DNA from 3 places in the Pseudomonas oryzihabitans genome. Region 2 is predicted to be linked to each of the others. Evidence: riboswitches for the same ligand, from Rfam matches in the RefSeq annotation. Region 2 holds a riboswitch; each other region holds the start of a gene.
The links. Region 2 has a riboswitch for cobalamin ahead of cobW (cobalamin biosynthesis protein CobW). Riboswitches for the same ligand answer to the same signal wherever they lie in the genome.

Region 1 (9,918 bases), 930 kb from region 2:
CCGAGCCAACGGCCGATGATGTAGGAGCAGATGTCGCCAAGGATCGCGCCAACGATGGCGGCCAGCACCAGCGGTACTGGCGAGAGGACCCCTGAGCCAGCCAGGCCGCCGACCACCAGCATCAGTGCCGTAGCCGGAATGAAGACGCCCAGCAGCACCAGGGATTCGCCAAAGGCGAGCAGGCCGACGATCAGCGGCGCCCAGGCCTGATGGGTTTCGATGAAGCCAAGCAGCGATTGCGTGAGAGATTCCATGAGGGCCACTCTTGCCGGAAAGTCCTAAGACTACGCGGCGTCCTGAGTCTGCCAGCCGTTTCAACAGCTTGAATCAATTTCCGTTGCCGGAAGTGCGCAGGAGCGCGCATTGGCGCCCCGGCTGCCGACCTCAGGTCTCCGCCAGGGCGTCCTGAGCGGCCTGCCAGCGCAGGTCGTGGCGTTCACCCACGACGAAGCGATCGCCCTGGAAATCCCAGCGCTCCACCTCGACGGTCTTGTCGGCGCCTTCACCGACCAGCAGGCGATTGAAGGAATTGGGCGAGGTACCGCGCACCCGAGAGGAGAGGGCGGTGCCGGCCTGGACGATCCAGACCTCGCGGGGCAAGGTTGGGTATTGCCGGCTCAGCGGCAGCACATAGGGCAGGTGGATGTGGCCACCCATCACCAGGTCCAGACCGGCATCGGCCCAGGTGGCGAGGGCATGATCGGCGTTATGCTGCAGGTTGCTGAGGTCGCTGAGTTCGAGGGCGCCAAAGGGCTGATGGGCGATGACGATGCGCAGCTTGTCCGGTCCGGCGCGGCGCAGGCGCTCGGCCACGCGCTCGATCTGCGCGGTGCTCACCGCACCGTCCTTGTGGCGCTGCGGAGCGGTGGTGTTGAGGCCCACCAGCAGCAGCTCGTCGTTCTCGAAACTGGGCTCCAGATCCCCACCGAAATGGCGGCGATAGTTGCCATAGGGCGTCAGGAAACGGGCGAAGACGTTGTACAGCGGCAGGTCGTGGTTGCCCGGGATCACCAGGGTGCGTGGGATGCCGTAGCTTTCCAGGCGTTCGACGAATACCTTGGCGGCGGCGAATTGCTCGCGCCGGGCGCGCTGGGTGATGTCCCCCGAGAGGATGAGGACATCGGCGCCGTGTTCGCGGACATGGGCTTCCAGGGCCGCGACCACGGCAGGTTGCTCGGTGCCGAAGTGAGTATCGGAGATTTGCAGAAGGGTCGTCATGAGGACCTGGTTTCCAACGGATTCCCCTTTACGACCGCAACGGGCGCCAAGCTATCCAGCAATGCTGTCTAAAGGCTAGTCCAAGGCCTGCCAGCCACGCGCAGCAGCCTTGAACCCTCTTTTAGACTTCGCCGTCGTGGTGCCAGGCGTCATGCAGGTCGGAGGCGTTGGCTTCGCCGACTTCGGCGCGGGCCTTGAGCCAGTCCAGCAGGGCGGTACGGTCTTCCTCGGTGGGCGAGGTGTAGCGCTTGTTGGCCATGATGGTGCCTTCGACCCAGGCGTTGTCGAAACCGCCGATGTAGTCCAGCTTGCGCTCTTCGACGTAGTCGATGAAGTCACCCAGGAAGGTGTCCAGATCGTCTTCGCTGAGTTCGTTCTTGAAGCTCACCTTGATTTCGAAGGCCAGCTCCTGGAACTCGCCCAGGTACTGCTTCTTGCGCAGGCGACGCTTCATGCGGCTCAAACGGGGATCTTGGTTGGTATCGGTCATGGCGAAGGCCTGGATATCGATGAAAGGGCAGGCATTATCCCTGGCGTTGGTCGGTAATGCCAATGGTGACCGCCGGGAGGGGCGGTTAGCATGACGGTTTTGGCTGCGACCAGAGCGCGCAGGGGTGGAAGGATGACGGGCAAGACGAGAAGCCGCTCCGGTAGCGTGACCATTCGCGACGTGGCCAGCCTGGCCGGCGTCGCACCGATCACCGTCTCGCGGGTGGTGAACGCGCCCGCAAGCGTCAAGGCGGCCACTCGTGAACGGGTACTGGCCGCCATAGCAGCAAGCGGCTACATGCCCAACCTGGTGGCTGGGGCCTTGGCCACCAATCGCAGTCGATTGGTGGCGGTGCTGGTGCCCATGCTGACCAATCCGCTGTTCGCCGACAGCTACCAGGCGGTGGCCGAGCGACTGGCTCAGGCCGGGTATCAGGTGTTGCTGGGCGTCACTGGCCACGATCCCGAGCATGAAGAGGCGCTGCTGGCGACCATTCTCAGCCGACGGCCGGATGGCCTGATCCTGACCGGCGTTGATCACACGCCGGCCAGTCGTGCCCGGCTAAAGGCGGCAGGCGTGCCGGTGGTGGAGACCTGGGATCTCAGCGCGGAGCCCATCGATCAGGGGGTGGGGTTTGACCATGAGGCAGTGGGCGCGCTGCTGGCCGAGCGGGCTAACGCTGGTGGTTATGCCCAGGTCGCCCAGGTGGCGGTGGACGACCCCCGTGGTACCCGGCGACGTCTGTCCCTGAGTCGGGCCCTGGCCACCCTCGGCATCGCCGAGACGGCGCCGGCGCTATTCACCGGCCTGCCCAGCCTGGAGCAGGGGCGCCAGGCCCTGTGCCAGCTGCTCGCCCAAACCAAGGTGCGGCCGCTGCTGGTGGTCTGCACCTCCGACACCCTGGCCCATGGCGTGCTGACCGAGGCCCTGGCACAGGGGCTGGCGGTGCCCGGCGACGTGGCGGTGATCGGTTTCGGCGACATGGCCTTCGCGGCCCATACCCTGCCTGCCTTGACCACGATACGGGTGGATGCCACGGCCTTGGGGCACACGGCAGCGGAATTGTTGTTGGCCCGTCTGGCGGGTAGTGATGGAGAGCCACAGCAGCGCGACCTGGGTGTCGATTGGATCGAGCGAGGTAGCACCTAAGGACAGATGGCGGTTGTCAGACGACTTGCTGGGCGCTAGGGTGATTGAAATGGTAGCGGTACCATTTTCGCTCAGCAGGGGAGGAGCCGGATGAAGATCGTGATGATTGGTGAAGCCGCCACGCACCAGGAGGCGCTTGCCAGGGACCTGGCCGGCCCGGCCACCTTTATTACCTTGCCGCGGGAAGCCCACGAATCAGCCGCCTGGGACGAGCGAATCGAGGGCGCCGATGTCTTGGTCGCCATGCGTCTGCAGCGTTCAACGCAGGCACCGAGGGTACGGCTGCTGCAGGTACCTGGCGCTGGCCTCGATGGCATCGATTTCGGGGTGCTGGCAGCGGACTGTCGCGTCTGCAACGTCTTCGAGCACGAGATTCCCATGGCCGAATACGCCCTGGCCTGCCTGCTGGATCATGAGGTGCGCCTGGGTGAGGCCCAGGCGGCCTTCGCCAGCGAGCGCTGGACCCATGCCTATCTGGGGCGCCAGCCGCGTGGTGAGTTGCAGGGCAGGACCCTGGCGATCCTGGGTTTTGGCAGGATCGGCCAGGCGGTGGCGCAGCGGGCGCGGGCCTTCGGCATGCGCATCCTGGCCATCACCCGTAGTGCCCGCGACGGCCGGGTGCCCGCCGGGGCCGATACTGCACTTGCGCCCGAGGCGCTGAACGAAGCCCTGGGCCTGGCCGATTACGTAGTGCTGGCCTGTCCGCTGGACGAGACCACCCGGGGCTGTTTCGGCGCTGCCCAGTTCGCCGCCATGCGGCCGGAGGCCGTGCTGCTGAACCTGGCACGGGCGGCGGTGGTGGAAGAAGACGCCCTCTATCAGGCGCTCGCCGACCGGCGCATCGCCAAGGCGTACCTGGACGTCTGGTACCGCTACCCCAGTGGCGAAGGCGATCTCGTGGCACCCGCACGGCATCGCTTCGAAGAACTGCCCAATGCCGTCTGCACGCCGCATGTCTCGGGTTGGACCCACGGGCTGTTCGCGCGCCGCTATGCCTTCATCGCCGCCAACATCGAACGCCTGCGTCGGGGCGAAACGCTGCTCAATCAGGTCCGCGGACCTCGCTAGAGGAGGCGCCATGCGCATCACTCGCATCGAAACCACCAGGCTCACGCAACTGCCCAATCTGCTCTGGGTGGAGATCCACACCGACAGTGGCCTGGTCGGTTTGGGTGAGACCTTTCGCGGCGCCGAAGCGGTGGAGGCGCAGATCCACTCGCTTTGCGCGCCACTGCTGTTGGGTCGCGATCCCCTGCAGATCGAAGCCCACAGTCGGGCGCTGCTGCGTGGCTATCTCGGCTTCAACGGCAGCGGCGTGGAAACCCGAGCGGCTTCGGCGCTGGACATCGCCCTCTGGGACCTGTTCGGCCAGGCTATGGGTGTGCCGATCCATCAGCTGCTGGGTGGCCAGGTCCACGAGCGGATGCGCGCCTACAACACCTGCGCCAGTCCCAACTTCAATACCGGTGGTGAGCAGCGCCGGCTGATCGCCAAGGGTGAGGCCCGTGTGGCCGGTCGCTACGACGATCAGGTGGCGGCAGTGGAAAACCCGGGCGAACTGGCCCAGAGCCTGATGGACGAAGGGTTTGCCGCCATGAAGATCTGGCCCTTCGATGCCTTCGCCCTGGCCAGTGGCGGCCAGTTTCTGTCCAGCACCGACTTGCGCCAGGGTCTGGAGCCCTTTGCGCGCATCAGGGAGGCGGTCGGCGATGGCATCGAGGTAATGTGCGAATTCCATTCCTTGTGGAATCCGACCTGCGCCCTGCAGATCGCCCGAGCACTCAAGGACTACAACATCTTCTGGGCGGAAGATCCGATCAAGATGGATCACGTTCAGGGGTTAGCGGATTTCCGGCGACTGGCGGGCATTCCGGTCTGCGGCAGCGAGACCCTAGCGATGCGCGGTGCCTTCCGCGATCTGCTGGCGGCCGATGCGCTGGACTATGTGATGGTGGACCTGTCCTGGTGCGGTGGGTTGAGCGAGGCACGCAAGATCGCCACCTTGGCCGAGGCCTATCAGAAGCCCATCGCCCCGCACGATTGCACCGGACCGGTGGTGCTGATGGCCTCGCTGCATCTGGGGTTGGCCTCAGCCAATGCCATCTTTCAGGAAGTGGTGCGAGCCTATCTGGCGGGCTTCTATCGTGAGCTGGTCACCGAGCTGCCGGTACTGGAGCAGGGCTGGCTGCTACCGCCAACCGCACCGGGCCTAGGCACCGCCCTGCATCCGGCGCTGCGTCAGCGGCCGGACCGGATCGGGCGGGTATCAACGCGGTAAGGGGCTCAGGCGGCCATGGCTGCGCAGGCATCGGCGCAGGCTTCACAGGCCTGGGCGCAAGCCTGGCAGTGGTCGGCCTTGTGCTTGCCGCATTCGGCGGCGCAGGCGCGGCAGGTCGCCACGCAGAGGGCACAGGCTTCGGCCAGGCGATCGCTGCCGCGCTGCATGAAGGTGGCGGCCAGGCGGCAGGCGTCGGCGCAGTCACGATCTAGGCGCACGCAATCGCGCATCATGTCCAGATTGGCTTCACCCAGACAGGCGCTGGCGCAGGTTTCGCACGCGGCCGCGCAGTCGAGGCAGGCCTTGATGCAGGCGGCGAGGGAGGATTCGGTCATAGGTATCTCCTGGCAGTGGGGTGCTAAGGGTGGACCCGGCCGCCGGGCGCCGAGTTCGGCCCGCGCGATCGATTGACGCTCTCTCGGGTAGTCCGTACCCTGCGCCCTTGCACGTGGTGCCCCGTTTGAGTCGGGGTGAAACAGGGAAGCCGGTCGAGCCGGCGCTGCCCCCGCAACGGTAGTTGAGTAGCAGCTGCGCGAGACCCACTGGCCCCGGCCGGGAAGGGGCGCAGCGGGTGCCCGAGGGTATCGACTCACCAGCCCGGAGACCGGCCACGCTTGCGTTCATCTCGGCGATGCGGAGGGCGTCGTGCGGCGTCGCCACCTGCCTTGCGCGGGCGGCGTCTCTGCCCGTTTCTCCGTCGCGCCCGCACCCGGAGAACCGCCATGACCGACACCCCTGATTCGAACAGCCCCGAGCGTGACGAGCGCCATCGCGCGCGCATGGTGCGCAAGAAGGCGGTGATCGACGCCCGGATCGCCGACGCCCAGGACGAACGCGGCCTGCTGCTGGTGCACACCGGCATCGGCAAGGGCAAGAGCAGCTCCGCCTTCGGCATGGCGGCACGCGCCCTCGGCCACGGCATGCAGGTCGGCGTGGTGCAATTCATCAAGGGCCGCCGCGACACCGGCGAGCAACTCTTCTTCAGGCGCTTCCCCGACGAGGTGCGTTACCACGTCATGGGCGAGGGTTTCACCTGGGACACCCAGGATCGTGCCCGCGACCTGCAGTCGGCGGCCGCGGCCTGGGCGGTGGCAGTGGAGCTCTTGCGCGATCCGGCCATCGGCCTGGTGCTGCTGGACGAACTCAACATCGCCTTCAAGCATGGCTATCTGGAGGTCGACCAGGTGCTGGCCGATCTCGCCGGGCGTCCGGCGCACCAGCATGTGGTGGTGACTGGCCGCGGCGCGCCGCCGGCCCTGATCGAAGCCGCCGACACCGTGACCGACATGAGTCTGGTCAAGCATGCCTTCCAGGCCGGCGTCCGCGCCCAGCAGGGCATCGAATGGTAGGCGAACCGCGGCACTGCCCGGCGCTGCTGATCGCCGCCCCGGCCTCCGGTCAGGGCAAGACCAGCGTCACCGCCGCCCTGGCCCGGTTGCATGCACGCCAGGGGCGGCGGGTGCGGGTGTTCAAGTGCGGCCCGGATTTTCTCGATCCGATGATCCTCGCCCGTGCCAGTGGCGCCCCGGTCTACCAGCTCGATCTGTGGATGATCGGCGAGGCCGAGAGTCGGCGCCTGTTGTGGGAAGCGGCGGCGGAGGCGGACCTCATCCTCATCGAAGGCGTCATGGGGCTGTTCGACGGGCAGCCGTCGGCGGCGGACCTGGCCGAGCGCTTCGGCGTACCGGTACTGGGGGTGATCGACGCCGCGGGCCTGGCGCAGACCTTTGGTGCCCTGGCCTATGGCCTGGCCCACTATCGGCCGAGCCTGCCGTTCGCCGGTGTGCTGGCCAATCGCAGTGGCAGCCCGCGGCAGACGCAGCTGATCCGCGGCAGCCTGCCGGCGGGCATGACCTTCTTTGGCAGCCTGCCAAGAGATGCCGGCATCGAGCTGCCCAGTCGCCACCTGGGGCTGATCCAGGCCGACGAGGTCACCGACCTGGATCGCCGTTTGGACATGGCGGCCGATGCCCTGGCCGCCAGCTCCGACATCGAATTGCCGCCGCCAGTGGCCTTCGCCGCGCCGGAGCCGACGCCGGTCGAACCGCTGCTGGCCGGGGTGCGCATTGGCGTGGCCCGCGATGCGGCCCTGGCGTTTCTCTACCAGGCCAACCTGGACTTGCTGCGCGCCCTGGGCGCCGAGCTGCAATTCTTTTCCGTGCTTGCCGACTCGACTCTGCCGGAGGTGGACAGCCTCTATCTACCGGGCGGCTATCCCGAGCTGCACCTGCAGGCGCTGTCCAACAACCTTGGCATGCGCGCCGCCATTCGCGCCCACCACGCCGCCGGCAAGCCGATCCTTGCCGAGTGCGGTGGCATGCTCTATCTGCTCCAGGAGCTGACCGACAAGGCCGGTGAGTCCGCCGCCATGCTCGGTCTCCTGCCGGGCAGCGCGCGGATGCAGGCCCGGCTGACCGCCCTGGCCCTGCAGTCGGTGGAGTTCGCGCAGGGCACCTTGCGCGGCCACACCTATCATCATTCCGCGTTGGAGTCGCCCGAGGCACCCTGGGCGCGGGGTCTGTGCCCCAATGGTAAGGCGGTGGCCGAGGCGGTCTATCGAGACGGTCGCCTCACCGCCAGCTATATTCACTTCTACATGCCGTCGGCACCCGCCGCGGCCGCCGCGATGTTCAAGCCGTGACCACGACACCCTATACCCCTGCCGAACAAGCCGCCGTCTACCGAGCCATCGCCGAGCGCCGCGACATGCGCCATTTCTGCGGTGGCGAGGTGCCTCCCGAACAACTGGCCCGCCTGCTGGGTGCCGCCCACCAGGCCCCCAGCGTCGGGCTGATGCAGCCCTGGCGCTTTCTGCGCATCAGCGATCCGGTCTTGCGCCAGCGCCTGCACGAGCTGGTGGAGGAAGAGCGCTGCGCCACCGCCGAAGCCCTCGGCGAGCGCAGCGATGACTTCATGAAGCTCAAGGTGCAGGGCATTCTCGACTGCGCCGAGGTGCTGGTCGCTGCCCTGATGGACGGGCGCGAAGCCCATATCTTCGGCCGCCGTACCCTGCCGGAGATGGACCTGGCCTCGCTCTCCTGCGCCATCCAGAATCTCTGGCTGGCCGCGCGTTGCGAAGGCCTGGGCATGGGTTGGGTCTCGCTGTTCGACCCGGAAGCGGTGCGCACCCTGCTGGAGATGCCCGAGGGGTCCCAGCCAGCGGCCATCCTCTGCCTGGGGCCGGTGGAAGCCTTCTATCCGCGACCCATGCTGGAGGAGGAGGGCTGGCGTCAGGGCCGCCCGCTGGAAGAACTGGTCTTCGAGAATCGTTGGGGCCAGAAGCCATGATGCTGGCCTTCGCGGTCGTCGGCGGCATGCTGCTCGACCTGCTGCTCGGCGAACCCCGTCGGGGCCATCCCCTGGTGCTGTTCGGCCGCTACGCCGACAGCCTCGAAGCGCGCTTCAACCCCGGTGGCCGTGGCTGGCGCAGTCATGGGGTGATGGCCTGGAGCCTGGCCGTGCTGCCCTGGGTGCTGCTCACCGCCTTGCTCTGCCAGATCGGCTGGCTGGCCTGGATCATCCAGCCTCTGGCGCTGTATCTGGCGGTGGGCCTACGTAGCCTGGGCGAGCACGCCGAGCCGGTGGCACGTGCCCTGCAGCGCAACAACCTGCCCGAAGCACGGCGCCGGGTCGGCTACCTCGTCAGTCGGGAGACAGACGAGCTGGACGAAACCGCTGTGGCCCGCGCCGCCACCGAATCCGTGCTGGAGAATGGCAGCGACGCCGTCTTCGCCGCGTTGTTCTGGTTCGCCCTGCTCGGTGCCCCGGGCGTGGTGCTCTATCGCCTGGCCAATACCCTGGACGCCATGTGGGGCTATCGCACCCCACGCCTGGAGCGCTTCGGCTGGGCCGCGGCGCGCCTGGACGATGTCCTCAACTATATTCCCGCGCGTCTGGTCGCCCTGACCTATGCCGGTCTTGGCCGCTTCTGGAGCGCCATCGAAAGCTGGCGCTCCCAGGCGCCGCTGTGGGACAGCCCCAACGCCGGCCCGGTGATGGCCGCCGGCGCCGGTGCCCTGGGGGTGAGCCTGGGCGGCGCCGCCCGCTACCACGGCGAATGGCACGAGCGTCCGTTGTTGGGTCGCGGTCCGGCCCCTACCTTCCTGGCCATCACCCGTGCCCTCCAGCTGGTACGACGCGGCGCCTGGCTGTGGACCTTGCTGATCGCCCTGGGAGGACTGCTGCTTGCTTGAGCACGGCGGTCGACTGCGGCGCGCGGCGCGCACCTATGATATCCCCCTGGCCGACTGGCTGGACCTGTCTACCGGACTGGCTCCTTGGCCCTGGCCATTGCCCGAGATTCCCGCCAGTGCCTGGGCGCGCCTGCCCGAGCCCGATGACGGCCTGGTGGACGCCGCCTGCAGCTACTATCGTGCGTCCGCGCTGTTGCCGGTGGCTGGTTCCCAGGCTGCCATCCAGGCGCTGCCCGTCCTGCGCGCGCCTTCGCGAGTCGGGGTGCTGGCGCCCTGTTATGCCGAGCATGCCCTGGCCTGGCGTCGCGCCGGCCACGAGGTGCTGGCGTGGAGCGAGGAGCAGATCGCGACCGGGCTCGACCAAGTGGACGTACTGGTGGTGGTCAACCCCAACAACCCTACTGGGCAGCGCCTCTCACCTGCGCGGCTGCTGGACTGGCATGCCCGCCTCGAAAGGCGGGGCGGCTGGCTGGTGGTGGACGAGGCCTTCATGGACCCGACGCCAGGTGCGAGTCTCGCGCCCTTCAGCGATCTGCCCGGGCTGATCGTGCTGCGCTCCTTTGGCAAGTTCTTCGGGTTGGCCGGCATGC
Region 2 (9,918 bases):
TGGTCCTGGCCGTGATCTATCGACCGCTGGCCCTGGAATGCTTCGATCCGGGCTTTTTGCGCGCCGTTGGCGGTCGTGGCTCCCTCTATCACCTGCTGTTCCTGTTGCTGGTGGTGCTCAACCTGGTGGCCGGCTTTCAGGCCCTGGGCACCCTGATGGCGGTGGGCCTGATGATGCTTCCGGCCACGGCTGCGCGCTTCTGGGCCACCAGCCTGCCCGGCCTGATGGCGGTGGCCAGCCTCATCGCCAGTCTCAGCGGCCTGGTCGGCCTGGTGCTGTCGTACCACCTTGGCTATGCGTCGGGGCCCGCCATCGTGCTTACCGCTGGCGGCTGCTACCTCTTTTCCCTGCTGTTCGGCCGTCTGGGCCTGTACCGGCGGCTACGTCCTCGCCCTCATCTCACCCACTGAAAGGAGTCATCATGAAATCCCTGTTCTCGCTGGGCGCCGCCCTGTTGCTCGCCGTTGCCGGCCAGGCACAGGCCGCGCCGGTCAAGGCCGTCGCCACCTTTACCGTAATCGCCGACGTGGTCAAACAGGTAGGCGGCGACCAGGTGCAGGTCACCTCCCTGGTCGGTCCCAACGGCGATCCTCATGCCTACGAGCCCACTCCGGCCGATGCCCAGGCGCTGAAGCAGGCCGACGTGGTCTTCATGAGCGGCTTGCACCTGGAAGGCTGGATGGATCGGCTGATCAAGGCCTCCGGCCAGGCGCGTCCGCCAGTGGTGCTCAGCCAAGGCGTCAAGACCCGGGAAATGGCAGAAGACGAGGATGATCACGGTCACGACGACCACGGTCATGACCATGGCGGCATCGATCCCCACGTCTGGAACAGCCCGCTCAACGTGATCGTCTACACCCGCAACGTGGTGAAGGCGTTGTCCGAGGTGGATCCGTCCGATGCCGCCCTGTTCAAGGCCAACGGCGATCGCTACATCGCCGAACTGGAGGCCCTGGATCGCTATGCCCGCGAACAGATTGGCCAGGTCCCCAAGGCCCAGCGCAAGGTGCTGACCTCCCATGATGCCTTCGGCTATTTCGCCGATGCCTATGGCGTGACCTTCATTTCTCCCCTGGGGCTGTCGACCGAAGCCGAGGCCTCGGCCCAGGACGTCGCCAAGCTGATCCGCCAGATCAAGCAGGAGCACGTTGCCGCCTACTTCTTCGAGAACTCCAATGATCCACGCCTGGTACAACAGATCGCCAAGGCCAGCGGCGCGCAACCGGGTGGCGAGCTCTATGTGGAGGCCCTGTCACCCGCCGATGGCCCGGCGCCTACCTACGCGGCCATGTTCCGCTACAACGTGGATACCCTGGTCAAGGCGATGAAGGGCGCTCACTAACAGTCGAGTTCTCCTGACAGCGCAAGACGCAGGTCCCGCCGCCTTGGGCTTCGACGGCAGAGCCGTCTCAGCCCAACCTACGTCCGTAGCATCCGTAGGTTAGGCTGAGCGCAGTGAAGCCCAACAGGGCTAGACGACCGGCACCTCTTCGAGATGCCGGTACTCCGCCCCCAAGCGGCGAGCCAGTTCCGCTGCCCGCCCCAGGCGCAGCGGACCCAACTCGATGTCCAGGACCCGAATGGGACAATTCGGGACCGCCAGGCCTTCCAGCTCGCGCAGCCGCCCATCGGTGACCAGCAGCAGCTGGCACTCTTCACCGGGTTGCTGCCGGCGGCGGCGCGCCAGCCAGTCCTCGGCTTCCGCCAGCCCGGCCAATAACGGCGTGCCGCCGCCCGCTTCCAGCTGATCCAACCAGGCCTGCAACACCTGCCCACTACGCTGTCCCTGGAAGGACCACTCGGGTCGCGCGCCCGCCGCTTGCAGCACCGCCACCCGGACCCGCTGTCGATAGGCCTGTTCGAACCAGTCGGCCAGCACCCCCTTGGCCTGGGCCAGGGCGCCATGGCGACGAGTGGACGCAGAGTGATCGAGGATCACCAGCCAGAGTTGGGCTGGCCGTCGACTGCGAGGCTGGCGCACGAGATCGCTCATGCGCTGCGGGCGACCGCGAAGCAATGTGGGCACCCAGGCGACGGCGCCTGCTGCGCCCGGTGACCGTGCGCCCTGACGACCGCCTGACGCCTTGCCCACCCCGACCCGGGCATCGCGATCCTGGGTGTGGGGAGATCGGATGCCTAGGGCTTTTTTAGCCCGCCCAGTCGACGTCTGGGGCCGCCTGCCACAGGCTCTGGCGCCAGGGCACCCCAGGCGTCTCCCTCACCTCCCGCAGGCTCGCCTTCACCCTGTCCCTGTTGGTTACCCATCCCCTGCTCAGGAGTAGCGGAAGGAGGTGACTCATCCTGTAGGGGTGGTATTGTCTGAGCGGAATCCGCCGGCTCTCTGCGCCGATGGCGCAGGGCGAAGTCGGCTACGGCGGTAATGTCCGCGTGTTCTATCGCCGCGGCGCCGCGCCAGGCGGCATGCGCTCGAGCGGCGCGCAGCCAGACCAGGTCGGCGCGCAGGCCATCGACGCCAGCCTGGTGGCAGCCCGAGGTGATGGCCTCAAGGGCCGCATCATCCAGGGGAATGCTGGCCAGGCGCTCACGGGCCTGGGCGCAACGTTCGCGCAACCGCGCCTGATCAGGCTCCCACTGGGCGACGAATGCCGTGGGATCGCTATCGAAGGCCAGTCGCCGACGCAAGATCTCAGCGCGTTCACGTGGCGCCGGCCGGCTGTCCAGTGTCAGGGCGAAACCGAAGCGGTCGAGCAACTGCGGACGCAGCTCGCCCTCCTCTGGATTCATGGTGCCTACCAGCAGGAAGCGGGCAGCATGTTCATGGGAGATGCCGTCGCGCTCTACCCGGTTGAGACCACTGGCGGCTACGTCCAGCAGCAGGTCCACCAGGTGGTCCGGCAGCAGATTGACCTCGTCGACATAGAGCACACCCCCGTCCGCGGCGGCCAGCACCCCGGGCGCGAAGCGCGCCTGCCCCGCGCCGAGGGCGGCGTTCAGATCCAGGGTGCCGACGATGCGCTCTTCACTGGCCCCCAGCGGCAGGGTGACGAAGGGGCCGTCCCCGAGCAGATCTGCCAAACCACGCGCCAGGGTCGACTTGGCCATGCCGCGGGGGCCTTCGATCAGCACCCCGCCAATGCGGGGGTCGATGGCATTCAGGCACAGCGCCAGTTTCAGGTCGTCCGCGCCGACCACGGCGGCCAGGGGGAAGACGGGAACGGTCATTTCAGGCTTCATCCATATCCATCAGTAGCTGTTCGAGGGCTTCACGGTAGTCGCCTGGCTCCTGCCAGAGGCCGCGCTGCTGGGCTTCCAGCAGGCGTTCGGTCATGTCGCGCAGGGCTTCGGGGTTGTGGCGCTCGACGAAGTCGCGGGTATCGGCGTCCAGCAGATAGGCATCGGCCAGTTGCCGATAGTGGTGGTCCTCCACCAGTTCGGTGGTGGCGCCAAAACCGAACAGATAGTCCACGGTGGCAGCCATCTCGAAAGCGCCCTTGTAGCCATGGCGTTTCATGCCGGCGATCCATTTGGGATTGGCCGCTCGCGAACGCACGACCCGGCCCAGTTCTTCCTTGAGAGTGCGGATGCGTGGCAGGTCGGCCTGGGCATGGTCGCCGAAGTAGCTGGCGCGGCGCTGGCCGCTCAGGGTTTCGGCAGCCGCCAGCATGCCACCCTGGAACTGGTAGTAGTCGTTGGAATCGAGCAGGTCGTGCTCGCGATTGTCCTGATTCTGCAGCACCGCCTGCAGGCGGCCCAGACGCCGGGAGAAGTCGTCGCGCGCAGCAGTGCCCTCGTCCTCGGCACCATAGGCATAGCCGCCCCAGTTGAGATAAGCGGTAGCCAGCTCGCTGCGGTCCTGCCATTGGCGCTCCTCGACTGCACCCTGGACACCGGCGCCATAGGCCCCAGGCTGGGCGCCGAAGATGCGCCAGCCCGCCTGACGCCGGGCCTGGTCGGCCTCGATGCCGGCCGCTTCCAGCGCCGCCCGCTCCCGCCGCACCTGGGCAGCCAGGGGATTGAGGTCGTCCGGTTCGTCCAGCGCGGCGACCGCCTGGATCGCGGCATCGAACAACCGTACCAGGCCACCGAAGGCATCGCGGAAGAAGCCGGAGATACGCAGGGTGACATCCACTCGCGGTCGATCCAGCAGTGACAGTGGCAGGATCTCGAAGTCTTCGACCCGGGCGCTGCCGGTCTGCCACACCGGGCGCACGCCGAGCAGCGCCATGGCCTGGGCGATGTCATCGCCGCCGGTTCTCATGGTCGCCGTCCCCCAGACGGAAAGGCCCAGCTGGCGCAGGTGATCGCCCTCCTCCTGTAGATGGCGCTCCAGCAGCAGGTTGCCCGACTGCCAGCCAAGTCGCCAGGCCGTCATGCTTGGCAGGTTGCGCACGTCCACGGAGAAGAAATTGCGCCCGGTGGGCAGCACGTCCAGTCGGCCGCGACTCGGCGCCCCACTGGGCCCGGCCGGGACGAAGCGACCGCCTAGAGCGGCCAGCAGGCCGGCGATTTCCGCAGGGCCACAGCCATCCAGGGCCGGTGCCACCTGGGCGACCAGCTGCTCCAGCACCGGGCGGGTCGCCGGCAGGTCGGCCAATGCCAAGGGCAGTGGTTCGCCATCCACCATCGCGGCGACCAGGGCGAGCGCGAGCACCTCAAGACGCTCGCGGGTGTCGCCCCGGGTGCGCCAGGGTTCCGCGGAAAGCGCGGCAAGGCACGCCGGACGGTCGCCCTGCCAGGGCTCGCCAAGATCGGCGGCCAGAGGATCGAACGCCAGCTGCAGATCCTTGGCCAGGGCGCGCAGCAGGCTGGCGTTGCCGCCCTGGGCGTCGCCGCGAGGAATGCGCAGCAGGGCCACCAGGGTGTCGCGGCGCAGCTGGCCGGTCGGGGATTCGCCGAACACGTGCAGGCCATCGCGGATCTGGGATTCCTTGAGGTCGCAGAGATAGGCATCCAGCTGGGGCAGCCAGCTGTCGGGGTCATCGGTAATGACCAGGCCCAACTCGCGGTCCAGGGCAGTCTCGCGCACCAGCTGCAGGATCTCGGCGCGCAGCTCGGTGGCCCGGCGCAGATCCAGCAGGCTGGCGTCATAGTATTCGTCGGCCAGGCGCTCCAGGTCGCGCAGCGGGCCGTAGCTCTCGGCCCGGGTCAGCGGCGGCATCAGGTGATCGATGATCACCGCCTGGGTACGACGCTTGGCCTGAGCACCCTCGCCCGGATCGTTGACGATGAAGGGATAGACGTTGGGCAGCGGCCCGAGGATGGCGTCCGGCCAACACTCCTGCGACATGCCCACGCCCTTGCCCGGCAGCCACTCCAGGTTGCCGTGCTTGCCCAGGTGGACCACCGCCTGCGCCCCATAGGCCTCGCGCAGCCAGAAGTAGAAGGCCAGGTAGCCGTGGGGCGGGACCAGCGACGGGTCGTGATAGACCGCAGCGGGATCGACGTCATAGCCGCGGGCCGGCTGGATGCCGACGAAGGTCAGGCCGAAGCGCACCCCGGCCACCATCAGCCGGCCACGCCGCTGCATGGGATCGGCCTCGGGCGGCCCCCAGCGCTCGGTCACCGCCTCCTGCAGGCTTGGCGGCAACTGGGCGAACAACGCCTGGTAGTCATCCAGCGCCAGGCTCTGCAAGGCTGGGCGCAGATCGCGTAGGGCACTGTCGTTGGTGACGCCACCGAGCAGGCGCTCGATCAGGGCAGTACCGCTCTCCGGCAGATTGGCCACCGGATAGCCGGCCGCCTGCAAGGCCTCCAGCACCTTGAGGGCAGCCGCCGGGGTATCCAGGCCTACGCCGTTGCCGATACGACCATCGCGGGTCGGATAATTGGCCAGGATCAGGGCGATGCGCTTGTCCGCCGCCGGGCGCCGCGCCAACTCGACCCAGTTGCGCGCCAGGCGGGCAACGAAGGCCATGCGCTCCTCGTCGGCCTGGTAGTTGACCACGTCGCTCTGGCTGCGCTCGCAGCGCCAGGCCAGACCCTTGAAACTGATCGGCCGGGTGATGATGCGCCCATCCAGCTCTGGCAGGGCGATGTGCATGGCCAGGTCGCGGGCGCCCAGGCCCTGGGGATTCTCCAGCCAGCGCTCGCGGTTGTCCTGGGCACAGATGGCCTGGAGCACCGGCACCGGTCGGCGGAAAGGTGCCAGGTTAGGCCGCTCCGGACTGGATTGGGCGAAGCCGGTGGTATTGAGGATCAGCGCGGTACCGGTCTCATCCAGCAGCCGCTCCACTTCCGTCAGGCAAGCGGATTCCTTGAGACTGGCCACGGCGATGGGCAGCGGATTCAGTCCCTGGGCCTGCAGTTGCTGGCAGAAGATATCAACGAAGGCCGTGTTGGCCGACTGCAGATGGGTGCGATAGAACAATAGCGCCGCCGTCGGCCAATCCGGCTGCCAGCGTTGGCGCCAGCCGTCGAGGCCAAGGCCTTCGGGCTGGTACACCGCCACGCGCGGCAATTCTCGTGGCGCCTCGTGGGTGTAGCTGGCACCCAGGCATTCGGCGGCCAGGCAATGGAGAAAATCCCGGGCATTCGTCAGACCGCCCTGGCGCAGATAGCGCCACAGTCGCTCGGCCAGCTCGGGCGCGACCGTACCCAGGGCCATCAGCTCCGGATCAGGGCGATCACAACCCGGTACCGCGATCAGGGTCAGACCCCGTGCGGCCAGCTCGGTGAGGCGTTCCATGCCATAGCGCCAATACCCCTGGCCGCCGTGCAGGGAGATGAACACCACCCGCGCCTGGCTCAGCACCTCCTCGACATAAAGATCCACCGAGGCGTGGTTCTGCAGCTGCATGGGGTTGGCCAGGCGCAGGCTGGGATAGCCGTCATCCAGGGTGCGGGTGGCCTCGGCCAGGAGCGCCAGGTGCGAGTCGCCACTGCAGAGGACAACGATTTCACCCGGCGTCTGCGCCAGGTGGGCAATGCCGTCATCCGGGACAAAACCGCCCGGCTGGGTACGCAGCAGATGCATCTAGGTTCAGGCCACCGCAGCGCGCAGCTGAGCGGTGATCGCCGCCTGGTCCAGCTCCTGGCCGATCAGCACCAGTTGGGTGCGACGGGGTTCCGCCGCCTGCCAGGCACGGTCGAAATGCTTGTCGAAACGGGTGCCGACTCCCTGTACCAGCAGGCGCAGCGGCTTGCCGGCAATGGCGGCGAAGCCCTTCACCCGCAGCACGCCATGGCGCTTGACCACCTCGGTCAGGGCCGCCAGCAGGGTCGCTTCGGCGACTTCGGGCAATTCGACACCAAAGGAGTCGAATTCGTCATGATCATGGTCTTCATGCCCCTCGAGGTCGTGGTGGGTCGGACGGCTGTCGATATGGGCCTCGGACTCGGCCTGCAGCCCCAGCAGCACCGACAACGGCAGCACGCCGCGACTGGCTTCCACCACCTTGACCGCCGGCGGCAATTCCTCGGTCACCTCGGCGCGGACCCGGGCCAGCGCCTCGGCATCCAGGCCGTCGGCCTTGTTGAGGATCACCAGGTCGGCACTGGCCAGCTGGTCTTCGAACAGCTCATGCAGCGGCGACTCGTGGTCCAGGTTGGGATCCTGGCGGCGCTGAACGTCCACCTGCTCGGGGTGGGCGGCGAAGGTGCCGGCAGCCACGGCCGGACTGTCGACCACGGTGATCACCGCGTCCACGGTGCAGGCGTTGCGGATCTCCGGCCACTGGAAGGCCTGCACCAGCGGCTTGGGCAAGGCCAGGCCGCTGGTCTCGATGAGGATGTGGTCGATGTCGCCACGACGCGCCACCAGCTCCTTCATGACCGGGAAGAACTCTTCCTGCACGGTGCAGCAGAGGCAGCCGTTGGCCAGTTCGAAGACCCGACCCTGGGCTTCTTCTTCGGTGCAACCGATGCTGCACTGACGGAGGATCTCCCCGTCGATGCCCAGTTCGCCGAATTCATTGACGATCACCGCGATGCGGCGGCCTTCGGCATGGTCGAGCATGTGGCGCAACAGGGTGGTCTTGCCGGAGCCGAGGAAGCCGGTGACGATGGTGACGGGGGTCTTGGCCAGGGTTTTCATGGGCTGCCCTTAGGTGAAATGCGAGAAAAGGCGGGCAGGCATGCCGGACGCTCGCACGCTGGCGAGGCCCTGGTGGCAGCCCGGATCACCCCGCCCGGTTGCGTATGGAAAACTAGCGAGGCAGGTCTCCTGGCTCACGGCGCCCGACTCCGGCCTTCCCGCGTGAGCAGTGGCCTTAGAGCTTGTTCATGATTTCGCGAGCTAGAGTCGAGCAAGGCGAAGATACTTAAGGAAGCGGATCGGACTCGCGCTCGAGTTTACGAATGGTAAATGAGCATTCCGAAAGCATCTTCAACGCAGTTGACCGACGCGCAGCACATTATGAACAGGCTCTGTGGAGAGGCTGAAGATGCCGCTTACAGTTGCGGGGGCAGCCGCGGTGTCGCACCGCGTTCCCTTTCAAGCTCTTGCGGACAAGAGCACCTCGAAGCCCGACAGGCTACGAGTGCCCCGCCGGGGTGTCAATCGAACAGGCTTGACCGTCGGACGACCCGCGTGGTCTGCTCGACCCTGCTTCAGGTGTCGCGACTCCGCCATGGGTCGCGGTGAAACGGGAAGCCGGTCCAAGTCCGGCACTGCCCCCGCAACGGTAGACGAGCGCAGGATCACGATGCCACCCGGCCGGCAAGCTTGGGGAAGGCGATCCTGGTAGTCGTACGGGAATGCGATCTTGAGCGAGCCCGCGCACGGCAAGACGAAACCTTCGTAGCAAGCGTCATTTACAGGGTGTAGATGAGTCTTGCGGAGAAGGATTCGACAACGCCGGGCCGAGCGCAGCCAGCCCGCCCCCACAAGACCCTCGTGAGTCCGGAGACCGGCCTGTCGCCTTCAAGCAACCCGCGGTGGGCGGTCGTGCTGGACGGCGGCTGCCTACCGGCCCGCTGCCTAGGCGCGTCCCTGCCGCTTCGACTCCGAGGCCTCGTCATGACCGCTGCCCGCTCCACCACCGCCCTGCCCCAGACCAGTACCCGCACCCAACGCCTGACGGCCACCCTGCTCGCCTGCCTGTTTGGCCTGGGCCTGGTGTTCCTGGCCGGCTTTTCCCATGTCGAGGCCCTGCACAACGGCGCCCACGACACCCGCCACAGCGAAGGCTTCCCCTGCCACTAAGAGGAGATCGGCATGTTTCAGCGTATCGCCTTCAGTGCCGGCGTGGCCGGCCTGCTCGCCGCCCTTCTGCTGAGCGTCCTGCAGAGCCTCTGGCTGACCCCGCTCATCCTTCAGGCGGAAACCTATGAGGTACAGGTCGAGGCACCGGTCATGACGGAGCATCATGAGCACGGCGCAGAAGCCTGGTCGCCGGAAGACGGCTGGCCACGCACCCTGGCCACCTTTGGCGGCAACCTGGTGGTGGCTGTGGGCTTCGGCCTGGTCCTGGCGGGCCTGTTCAATCTGCGCACACCGCACCGAACCTACCAGGGCCTGCTGTGGGGACTGGCTGGCTATGCCACCTTCTGCCTCGCGCCCAGCCTCGGCCTGCCACCGGAACTGCCAGGGACCGCCGCAGCCGACCTGACCCTAAGGCAAACCTGGTGGATCGGCACCGCTGGGGCCACCGCGTCCGCCCTCGCCCTGCTGGTCTTCGCCCGCCATCCCGGCTACAAGATCATCGCTCTGGGTCTGCTGGTATTGCCGCATGTGCTAGGTGCGCCCCAGCCCATCGAGCATTCCAGCCTGGCACCGCACGAGCTGCAGCGGCACTTCCAGATCGCCGTGCTGGCGAGCAATCTGCCATTCTGGTTGTTGCTGGGACTGGCCTGCAGTTGGCTGTTTCGCCGTCAGGGCGCGTCACACCCATGAAACGGGTCCTGGGCCTGGGCTGCCGGCGGGGCTGCTCGCTGGACGAACTCGCCGAACTGGCGCAGTCGGTGTTGCAGGAAGCCGAGTGCGAAATCACCGCCCTGACGGCCCTGGCCACGGTGGAA
Region 3 (9,918 bases), 1.7 Mb from region 2:
GATCCGCAGCAACGGAGGGACGTCCGTCCCCTGGCCGCCGAACTGCTCGCGCTGCTGGAAGGCGATCGCCGCCTGCATGGCCTGTCGCCCAAGTTCGCCCTGCAACTGGACGGCGGCGAGGCCCTGGCACGGCTCGACCATGCCCATGACGTCTGGCTGTCGGCCCACGCCGAAGGCTATCTCCTCGGTCTGGCCGGTACCCCGCTGGATGCGCCGCTGGGCCTGATCCCCACGGGGCGCGAGAGGGCGACGGTGGCAGCCCTGCTGCACCGTTTTCTCGACCTCGCCAGCGCTGAGCAGAGCCGCATGCGCCAGCTGCTGGCGCAGCTTCCAGTTGCGGAGCTGCTGGCTGGACTGGACCTGCTGCCAGCCCCGGCTACCCCTCGTTCGCCAGCGGCAACGGCGCGGCGCCTGGGCAGTCATCCGCAGCGCCAGGCGGGCCTCTGCTGGGTCGGTGCCCAGCCCGCCTTGGGGCGGCTGCCGACCATGACCCTGGCAGCGGTCGCCGAACTCGCCGAGCACCACGGCAATGGCGAACTGCACCTGACGCCCTGGCAGGGCCTGCTGCTACCCGATGTGCCGGTCGGCACGGCGCCGGACCTGCTCGCGGCCTTGGGCGCCCTGGATCTGGTCACCGACCCCGCCGCGCCCCTGGCCCGGCTGATCGCCTGTACCGGGAGCCAGGGCTGTGCCAAGGGGCAGGCCGATACCAAGGGCGACGCCCTGCGCCTGGCCGAGCGGCTGCCGGCAGGCGTGGAGGTACACCTGTCCGGCTGCCCGCGCAGTTGCGCCCTGGCCGGACAGGCCCCCCATACCCTGCTGGCCGTGGCCCCCGGCCGCTATGACCTCTTCGTGCGCGACGCCACCCAGCCCGGCCCGGGCTGGCGGCGCGCCACCCAACTATCCCTCGACGAGGCCGCCGCCTGGCTGGCCCGGAGTCCTAGTGATGCTTGAATACGAACGCGACGGCCAGGCGATCTATCGCCAATCCTTCGCCACCATCCGCGCCGAAGCCGATCTATCGGCCATCCCCGCTGACCTGGAAAAGCTCGCCGTGCGGGTGATCCACGCCTGCGGCATGGTCGACGTGGTCCAGGACCTGGCCTTTTCCCCGGGCGCCGGCGCGGCCGGTCGTGCGGCGCTGGCGGCTGGCGCGCCCATCCTCTGCGATGCGCGCATGGTCGCCGAGGGCGTCACCCGCACCCGGCTGCCGGCCGCCAATCAGGTGATCTGCACCCTGCATGACGAGGGCATCCGCGAGCTGGCCGTGGCCCAGGGCAACACCCGCTCGGCGGTGGCCCTGGAGCGCTGGCGGCCGCACCTGGCCGGCAGCGTGGTGGTGATCGGCAACGCCCCCACGGCGCTGTTCTATCTGCTGGAGATGCTCGACGCCGGGGCGCCCAAGCCGGCGCTGATCCTCGGCATGCCGGTGGGCTTCGTCGGCGCCATGGAGTCCAAGGACGCCCTGGCCGCCGACAGTCGCGGCGTGCCCTACGTCATCGTGCGCGGCCGCCGTGGCGGGAGCGCCATGGCCGCGGCAGCGGTCAATGCCCTGGCCACGGAGGTGGAGTGATGGCCGGCCGCCTGCTCGGCCTGGGCGTCGGCCCCGGCGATCCGGAACTCATCACCCTGAAGGCCCTGCGCCTCCTGCAGGGCGCGCCGGTGGTGGCCTATTTCGTCGCCAAGGCCAAGGCCAACGTGGGCCAGGGCGGCAATGCCTATGGCGTCATCGAGGGCTATCTGCTGGACGGCCAGCAGCGCCTGCCGCTGGTCTATCCGGTGACCACCGAGAAGCTGGCGCCGCCGCTGTCCTATGAGACGGTGATCGCCGACTTCTACGACACCGCCGCCGCCCAGGTGGCCGACCATCTGGACGCCGGTCGCGACGTGGCGGTGATCTGCGAGGGCGATCCCTTCTTCTACGGCTCCTACATGTACCTGCACGACCGCCTGGCCGAGCGCTACGAAGCCCAGGTGGTGCCGGGGGTCTGCTCCATGCTCGGCGGCGTGGCCATGCTCGGCCTGCCGCTGGTCTATCGCAACCAGACCCTCACGGTGCTCTCCGGGGTGCTCTCCGCCGAGGAGCTCAAGGCACGTCTCGCGAGCGCCGACGCCGCCGTGGTGATGAAGCTCGGGCGCAACTTCGAGAAGGTGCGCCAGGTGTTGCGCGACCTGGGCCTGGACGAGCGTGCCCGCTACATCGAACGCGCCACCATGGACAACCAGCGCATCGTGGCGCTGGATGAGGTCGACCCCATGGCCTCGCCGTATTTCTCGCTGGTGGTGGTACCGGGGGTGAAATGGAAGGGTTGAGCCCGGCCATCGTCATCCTCGGCCCTGGCGCCCTGGCCACTGCTCGCCGCCTGCAGGCTGGCCTGCCGGGCAGCCTGGTGCACGGCCTGGCCGGGCGGGTCGAGGGCGACGTGACCTACACCGCTTTCGGCGACCATCTGCGCGACCTCTATCGCCAGCAGCGGCCGCTGCTGGTGCTCTGCGCCGCCGGCATCGTCATCCGCAGCCTGGCGCCGCTGCTGGACGACAAGACCGCCGAGCCGCCGGTACTGGCGGTGGCCGAGGACGGCAGCGCCGTGGTGCCGCTGTTGGGCGGCCTGGCCGGTGCCAATCGCCTGGCCCGCCAGCTGGGTACCTTGCTGGACGTGGCCCCGGCCATCACCACCAGTGGTGAACTGAGATTCGGCACCTGCCTGCTCGATCCACCGGCCGGCTATGCCCTGGCCGACGTCGACGTGGCCAAGCACCGGGTGGCCGATCTGCTGGCCGGCGCCCCGGTACGCATCGAGGGCGAGGCGCCCTGGCTGGACGAGGTACCCCTGGCCCGTGACCCCGCTGCGCACCAGCGCATCCTGGTCTCGCCGCTGGCCAGTGCCGACGACCACACCCTGCTCATCCATCCCCGCGCCGTGCTGGTGGCGGTACGTGCCGATGCCACCGCTGCCGCCGTCACCGAACTGCTTGCCAGCACCGGCTATGCGCCAGGTGCCGTGGCGGTGCTGCTGGCGCGGGCGGAAGACATGGCCGCGCCCGGCCTGGTCGAGCTGAGCCAGGCGCTGGATGTGCCGTTGAGATTCGTCGACGCCAACACGCCGGACTTCGCCCTGACGACGGTGGAACGTGCCCAGGAGCGGGGCATCGCCCTGCACCTGCATGACCGGCCGCTGGAAGCCGAGGACCTTGGCCAGCGGCGTGGCCGCCTCAGCGTGGTGGGCCTCGGCCCCGGCGCGGCCGAGCTCATGGCACCGGTGGTGCGCCGCGCCCTGGACCAGGCCCAGGACGTACTCGGCTACGCGACCTACGTGCAGATGGCCGGCCCCTTGCGTCCGGATCAGTTGGCCCATGCCAGCGACAACCGTGAAGAATTGCAGCGTGCCCGCCATGCCTTCGAGCTGGCTGCCAGCGGGCGCCAGGTAGTCATGGTGTCGTCCGGCGATCCGGGTGTATTCGCCATGGCCGCCGCGGTACTGGAGGTGCTGGAAGGCGCCGATGACCCGCGCTGGGCGGCGGTGGAGCTGGAGATCCTGCCGGGCATCACCGCGGCCATGGCCAGCGCCGCCCTGGCCGGGGCGCCCCTGGGCCACGACTTCTGCCTGATCTCCCTGTCCGACAACCTCAAGCCCTGGGCGGTGATCGAGCAGCGCCTGCGCCAGGCCGCGGCAGCGGACCTGGCCATGGCCTTCTACAACCCCATCTCCAAGGCTCGCCCGCACCAGTTGGAGCGCGCGCTGGACGTGCTGCGCAGCTGCCGTTCGGCGACCACCCCGGTGATCCTCGGCCGTGATGTCGGCCGGCCCGGCGGGGGGCTCGAATACACCAGCCTCGGCGCCCTGCGCAGTGACATGGTGGATTCACGCACCCTGGTGATCCTCGGCTCCAGCCATACCCGGCGCTTTCCGCGGGCCGATGGCGGCGAATGGGTCTATACGCCGCGCTGGTACGATCCGGAATTGTTATAAAGTAACATTTAATGCTTGAATCCTGGTCGCCGCTGGCCCACCCTCGGCGACCCTTCCTATTCCCTGGCGGGAAGCCGGTGAGAGTCCGGCGCGGTCGCGCCACTGTGAGCTTCGAAAGAAGCGAGCCAGACCTCGCCAGGGAACATCCATCATCCACAAGGGACGCGTCATCCCAAGGAGAGTCCATGCTTCGCCGTCTTTCACCGCTGCTCGCCGCCGGCCTGTTGTCCGTTTCCGCCCTTAGCGCCCAGGCCGCCACGACCTATCCGCTGACCATCCACAACTGCGGCCGTGACCTGGTCTTCGAGCGCGCGCCCCAGCGCCTGGTCAGTCTGGGCCAGGCCAGTACCGAGTTGCTCTTGCGCCTGGGCGTGGGCTCGCGCCTGGTGGGTACCGGGGTCTGGTTCGGCGGCCTGCCGAAAGACCTGCAGGAGGAGGGCAAGGGCATTCCGCGCCTGGCCGACAACGCTCCCAGCTTCGAAGCCGTGGTCGGTACCCGGCCGGACCTGGTGGCGGCGCAGTACACCTATCACGTCGGACCCGGCGGCGAGGTGGCGGACTTCCCCCGCTTCGCCAAGCTGGGCATCGCCGCCTATGTGGCGCCCAGCGATTGCGAGGGCAAGGCGGTGACTGCTGATTCCAACAGCGACGGCAGCCGCAGCGCGCCCTTCGACATGAACCTGGTGACCCGCGAGGCCCGGGAACTGGCGGCCATTCTCGATGTGCAGCCGGCTGGCAAGCAGTTGGTTGCCGAGCTGGATCACCGCATCGCCGCCGCTGGCGAGCAGGCCAAGGCGGCCGGGGTCCAGGGGCGTTCGGTGCTGTTCTGGTTTTCCAGTCCGCGCCTGGAAGGCGATCCCTGGGTCGCTGGCAACCTGGGCGCACCGGCCTGGATCGCCCGGTCCCTGGGCCTGCGCAACGTGGTCGACAGCGCCGAGGAATGGCCAGCGGTGAGCTGGGAACGTATCGCCAGTCTGGACCCTGACTATATCGTCGTGGCGCGCATGGACCGCCGTCTCTATCCCGCCGATGACGTCGACAAGAAGCTGGCCTTCCTGCGCAGCGACCCCCTGACCCGCGAATTGCGCGCGGTGCGCGAGAACCACCTGCTGGTGGTGGACGCCCCGACCCTCAATCCCTCGCTGCGGGTGGTGGACAGCGTCGAGACTCTGGCCGCCGACCTGGCCAAGCCGCAACCATGAGCCTGCCCCTGGCAGCCGAAGGGGCCCGGCCCTGGCGCTGGCTGCTGGGCCTGGCCGCCGTGCTGGCGCTGGCGGCGAGCGTGGTGCTGGCCGCTTCCTTCGGCGAGATGCCCATCGCGCCTCTGACCAGCCTGCAGGCCATCGCCAACGGCCTAGGCCTGGGGCCCTATCCGGTGGAGCGTATCGTCCAGGGCATCGTCTGGGAGTACCGCCTCAGTCGTGCCCTGGTGGCGGCCTGCTGTGGCGCGGGCCTGGCGGTCTCCGGCGCCATTCTCCAGGCGCTGCTGCGCAACGCCCTGGCCGAACCCTATGTGCTGGGGCTGTCGGCAGGGGCCTCCACCGGCGCGGTGCTGGTAATGCTGCTGGGCGTCGGCGGCGGGGTGCTCGGGGTCTCGCTCGGCGCCTTTCTCGGCGCGGTGCTGGCCTTCGCCGTGGTGTTGCCGTTTCTGGGCGGCGGTGGCAGCACCCGCATCATCCTCGCCGGAGTGGCCGCTTCCCAGCTGTTCAATGCCCTGACCGCCTATATCGTCGCCACCGCAGCCAATGCCGAGCAGGCGCGCAGCGTGATGTTCTGGCTGCTCGGCAGCCTGGCCGGGGTGCGCTGGCCAGACGTCTGGCTGGCCGCCGGGGTGGTACTCGCCGGTCTGCTGGTGTGCCTGGCCTGTGCCCGAGCGCTGGATGCCTTCGCCTTTGGCGAGGACGCCGCCGCCAGCCTCGGGGTCGCTGTGGGGCCGCTGCGCCTGCTGCTGCTGGCGGTCACCGGCCTGATCACCGCCTGCCTGGTCAGCCTGGTGGGCGCGGTGGGCTTCGTCGGCCTGGTGATCCCCCATGTGGCACGCTTCCTGGTTGGTCCGGGGCATGGGCGCCTGCTGCCCACCTGCGCCCTGATCGGCGCCCTGTTCATGGTGCTGGCCGACATCGTCGCCCGTACCCTGGTGGCCAAGCAGACCCTGCCCATCGGCGTGGTCACCGCCCTGGTCGGCGCGCCGGCCTTCGCCTTCATCCTCTATCGCGCACGGGAGGTCCGATGAGTCTCGCCGCGCGCGACGTCGCCTGGAGCGCCGGCGGCCAGCCGATCCTCCGCGGGGTCACGCTGGCGGTACCGCCCGGTGGGGTGCTCGGGCTGCTCGGCCCCAACGGCTCGGGCAAGTCCAGCCTGCTGCGGCTGCTGGCCGGGCTGCGCCGGCCGGAGGAGGGCAGGGTCAGCCTCGACGAGACGCCCCTGCAGGACCTGCGCCGGCGCGACCTGGCGCGCCGGGTAGCCCTGGTGGAGCAGCAGGCCGGTACCGAAGCTGATCTCTCGGTAGCCGAGGTGGTGCGCCTGGGTCGTACGCCCCATCGGGGCCTGCTCGATGCCTGGAGCGCCCGCGATGCCGAAGTCTGCCAGCGGGCCCTGGCCCAGGTAGGCCTGGTCGACAAGGCTGCCCGCCGCTGGCACAGCCTCTCCGGCGGCGAACGCCAGCGTGCCCAGATCGCTCGCGCCCTGGCCCAGGAACCCAGCGAACTCCTGCTGGACGAACCCACCAACCACCTCGATATCCAACACCAGCTGGAGATCCTCGATCTGGTGCGCCGGCTGCCGGCCACCTGCGTGCTGGCGATCCACGACCTGAACCTCGCCGCGCTGTTCTGCGACCGCCTGGCGGTGCTCAGAGACGGCCAACTGGTGGCCGAAGGCGCGCCTGCCGAGGTGCTGACGGCCGAGTTGATCCAGCAGGTCTGGGGGGTAAGGGCGCAGGTGGCGCTGGACGGCCCCGATGATCGGCCGACGATCCGCTATCGACTGGCCTGACGGCGCCGTACCGGGCCGGCCCGTTCTTCGATCGCCTGCCGCAGTGCCGGGCGCCCGCCCAGCAGGAACACCAGTTCCGCGACGATGAACAGCGGGCCGATGGCCAGGCCGGCGATATCGTCGAGAAAGGCCGGCTTGCGTCCCTCGTAATGATGGCCGACGAACTGGATGGCCCAGCCGATCAGGAACAGACCCAGGCCCCAGCCGAGCCAGGCAGCGGTGGTCTGGACGGCCAGCGCGACACCCAGCCAAATGGCAAGACCGAGCAGGCCGCTCATCAGCAGCCCCAGCGGCCGATCCAGGCGCAGGTAGAAGATCGCCACCGCGCCAGCGACCGGCAGTGCAGGGGACAGTGGCCAGCCAGCGAGCGTGAATACGGGGCGGGACAGCAGGATGGCCACTGCCAGCACGATCAGCAGGATGCCGGGGAAGTGGCTGGCGATGTTGCGTGGATCGCGATGGTAGCTCGCGTATTGGCTGAGATGATCTTCCAGGGTTTTCATCGGCAGGCATCCAGGCGGCTGGCGTGAAGCCTCAGCATGCCTCTGGACGAGCGCTTTCGTCTGCGGGGGCGAGAAGAAATGCGATTGCGATAATCGCCCCCTCGCTCGATAATCGATCAAAAGCCTGCCGAGGACCGGTTCGATGGACGATAACCGCACCGCTCACGCCACGGGCCTGCCGCCGCTGGCCGCGCCGCCCATCATCGCCTCACCGGCAAAGCGCATCGAAGCCTTTACCGGCGACCCGAACTTCATGACCTCCCTGGCCCGCGGCCTCGCGGTCATCCATGCCTTCCAGGAACGCAAGCGCCAGCTGACCATCGCCCAGATCAGCCATCGCACCGAGATCCCTCGCGCCGCCGTGCGCCGCTGCCTGCACACCCTGATGAAGCTCGGCTACGTCACCACCGATGGGCGCACCTATTCGCTGCTGCCCAAGGTGCTGACCCTGGGGCACGCCTATCTGTCGTCCACGCCGCTGGCGGTCACCGCCCAGCCGGTACTCGATCGCTTGAGCGAGCAACTGCATGAAGCCTGCTCCATGGCCACCCTGGAGGGCGACGAGATCCTCTACATCGCCCGCTCGGCCACGCCGCAGCGGCTGATCTCGGTGGACCTCAGCGTGGGCAGTCGGCTGCCGGCCTATTGCACCTCCATGGGCCGCATCCTGCTCGCCGCCCTGGACGATGCCGCCCTGCACGACTATCTGGAACACGCCGACCTGCAGGCCAAGACCAGCCGCACCCTCTACCAGCCGCCGGCGCTCATCGAGTGCCTGGGCCAGGTGCGGCAGCAGGGCTACGTGATCGTCGACCAGGAGCTGGAAGTGGGCCTGAGGTCCCTGGCGGTACCCTTGCGCGACGCCGCCGGCCAGGTGCTGGCGGCGCTCAACGTCGGCACCCACGCCAGCCGGGTCGGTCGCCAGGAGCTGGAGACGCGGTTCCTGCCGGTGCTGCTGGCGGCCAGCCAGGAGCTGAGTACCCGGCTGTTTCACTAGCGAATCCGGTCGATTATCGGCCATGTCGCCGATAATCGAATTGTCAGCTGTTCGGGGTTGGGCTTAACGTCGGCGCAGTGGCGCACTACGCCGATAACAACAACACGAGCAGACCACCATGACGCAAACCCTCGCGGGTGCCATCCCCCTGGCCGACCATCCGGCCACGGCGATAGCCGGCACCCTGGACGTCCAGCAATTCATCAATCGCCAGGCGCTCTCCGCCTACCAGTGGCGCATCGTCGCCCTGTGCTTTCTGATCGTCTTCCTCGATGGCCTGGATACCGCGGCCATGGGCTTCATCGCCCCGGCGCTGTCGGTGGAGTGGGGCATCCCACGCGCCAGCCTGGGGCCGGTGATGAGCGCCGCCCTGGGTGGCATGGTCTTTGGTGCCCTGGGTTCCGGCCCGCTGGCCGATCGCTTCGGCCGCAAGGGCGTGCTGGTGGTCGCCACCTTCCTCTTTGGCGGCTTCAGCCTGCTGTCGGCCTTCAGCGCCAACCTCGAACAGCTGGTGATCCTGAGATTCCTCACCGGGCTGGGCCTCGGCGCGGCCATGCCCAACGCCACCACGCTGCTCTCGGAGTACACCCCGGAACGCCTCAAGTCGCTGCTGGTGACTAGTATGTTCTGCGGCTTCAACCTGGGCATGGCGGGCGGCGGCTTCGTCTCGGCCTGGATGATCCCGGCCTATGGCTGGCACAGCCTGCTGGTGCTGGGCGGGGTGCTGCCCCTGGCGCTGGCCGTGGTGCTGCTGCTCTGGCTGCCGGAATCGGCGCGCTACCTGGTGGTGCACGGCAAGAGCGCCGAGCGCATCCGCCGGGTACTGGCGCCCATCGGTCGCGAGGCCGCCGAAGCACGGCACTTCATGGTGCCCGAGCAAAAGTCGGTCAAGACCGGCAACGTCTTCGCGGTGATTTTCAACCGCAGCTACAGCGCCGGCACCCTGCTGCTGTGGCTGACCTATTTCATGGGCCTGGTGATCGTCTATCTGCTCACCAGCTGGCTGCCGACGCTGATGCGCGACGCCGGTGCCAGCCTGGAACAGGCCGCCTTGATTGGCGCGCTGTTCCAGTTCGGCGGGGTACTCAGCGCGGTGTTCGTCGGCTGGGCCATGGACAGGTTCAACCCGCACAAGGTCATCGGCCTGTTCTATGCCCTGGCCGGGATCTTCGCCTACTGCGTCGGCCAGAGCTTGGGCCAGGTCGCCCTGGTGGCCACCCTGGTGCTGGTGGCCGGCATGTGCATCAACGGCGCCCAGTCGGCCATGCCGTCGCTGGCGGCGCGCTACTACCCGACCCATGGCCGTGCCACCGGGGTGTCCTGGATGCTCGGCATCGGCCGCTTCGGCGCCATCACCGGTGCCTGGATGGGCGCGACCCTGCTGGGCCTGGGCTGGACCTTCACCCAGGTGCTCACCGCGCTGCTCCTGCCGGCCGGTCTCGCCGCCCTGGCG

Region 1: it holds a riboswitch for cobalamin, as region 2 does, so the genes downstream of both, cobO (cob(I)yrinic acid a,c-diamide adenosyltransferase) here and cobW (cobalamin biosynthesis protein CobW) in region 2, are expected to answer to the same signal.
Region 3: it holds a riboswitch for cobalamin, as region 2 does, so the genes downstream of both, APT59_RS19345 (ABC transporter substrate-binding protein) here and cobW (cobalamin biosynthesis protein CobW) in region 2, are expected to answer to the same signal.

The regions. Positions count from the first base shown of each region.
Region 1 covers NZ_CP013987.1:1,581,538-1,591,455, forward strand. Annotated here, with positions in the region: gene APT59_RS07080 (DedA family protein) at 1-254, opposite strand, end outside; gene APT59_RS07085 (metallophosphoesterase family protein) at 385-1,218, opposite strand; gene APT59_RS07090 (YggL family protein) at 1,340-1,708, opposite strand; gene APT59_RS07095 (LacI family DNA-binding transcriptional regulator) at 1,841-2,857, shown strand; gene APT59_RS07100 (2-hydroxyacid dehydrogenase) at 2,948-3,925, shown strand; gene APT59_RS07105 (mandelate racemase/muconate lactonizing enzyme family protein) at 3,936-5,135, shown strand; gene APT59_RS07110 (four-helix bundle copper-binding protein) at 5,141-5,470, opposite strand; cobalamin riboswitch at 5,568-5,763, shown strand; gene cobO (cob(I)yrinic acid a,c-diamide adenosyltransferase) at 5,858-6,484, shown strand; gene APT59_RS07120 (cobyrinate a,c-diamide synthase) at 6,478-7,776, shown strand; gene bluB (5,6-dimethylbenzimidazole synthase) at 7,773-8,423, shown strand; gene cbiB (adenosylcobinamide-phosphate synthase CbiB) at 8,420-9,328, shown strand; gene cobD (threonine-phosphate decarboxylase CobD) at 9,321-9,918, shown strand, end outside.
Region 2 covers NZ_CP013987.1:2,511,322-2,521,239, forward strand. Annotated here, with positions in the region: gene APT59_RS11645 (metal ABC transporter permease) at 1-410, shown strand, start outside; gene APT59_RS11650 (metal ABC transporter substrate-binding protein) at 422-1,342, shown strand; gene APT59_RS11655 (vWA domain-containing protein) at 1,472-2,134, opposite strand; gene APT59_RS11660 (ATP-binding protein) at 2,137-3,183, opposite strand; gene cobN (cobaltochelatase subunit CobN) at 3,185-6,934, opposite strand; gene cobW (cobalamin biosynthesis protein CobW) at 6,941-7,993, opposite strand; cobalamin riboswitch at 8,095-8,435, opposite strand; cobalamin riboswitch at 8,494-8,831, shown strand; gene APT59_RS11675 (CbtB domain-containing protein) at 8,918-9,103, shown strand; gene APT59_RS11680 (CbtA family protein) at 9,116-9,793, shown strand; gene APT59_RS11685 (cobalamin biosynthesis protein) at 9,790-9,918, shown strand, end outside.
Region 3 covers NZ_CP013987.1:4,247,281-4,257,198, reverse strand. Annotated here, with positions in the region: gene cobG (precorrin-3B synthase) at 1-954, shown strand, start outside; gene APT59_RS19360 (precorrin-8X methylmutase) at 947-1,573, shown strand; gene APT59_RS19355 (precorrin-2 C(20)-methyltransferase) at 1,573-2,313, shown strand; gene cobJ (precorrin-3B C(17)-methyltransferase) at 2,301-3,971, shown strand; cobalamin riboswitch at 3,978-4,126, shown strand; gene APT59_RS19345 (ABC transporter substrate-binding protein) at 4,157-5,173, shown strand; gene APT59_RS19340 (FecCD family ABC transporter permease) at 5,170-6,204, shown strand; gene APT59_RS19335 (ABC transporter ATP-binding protein) at 6,201-6,965, shown strand; gene APT59_RS19330 (DUF962 domain-containing protein) at 6,950-7,468, opposite strand; gene APT59_RS19325 (IclR family transcriptional regulator domain-containing protein) at 7,611-8,465, shown strand; gene APT59_RS19320 (MFS transporter) at 8,584-9,918, shown strand, end outside.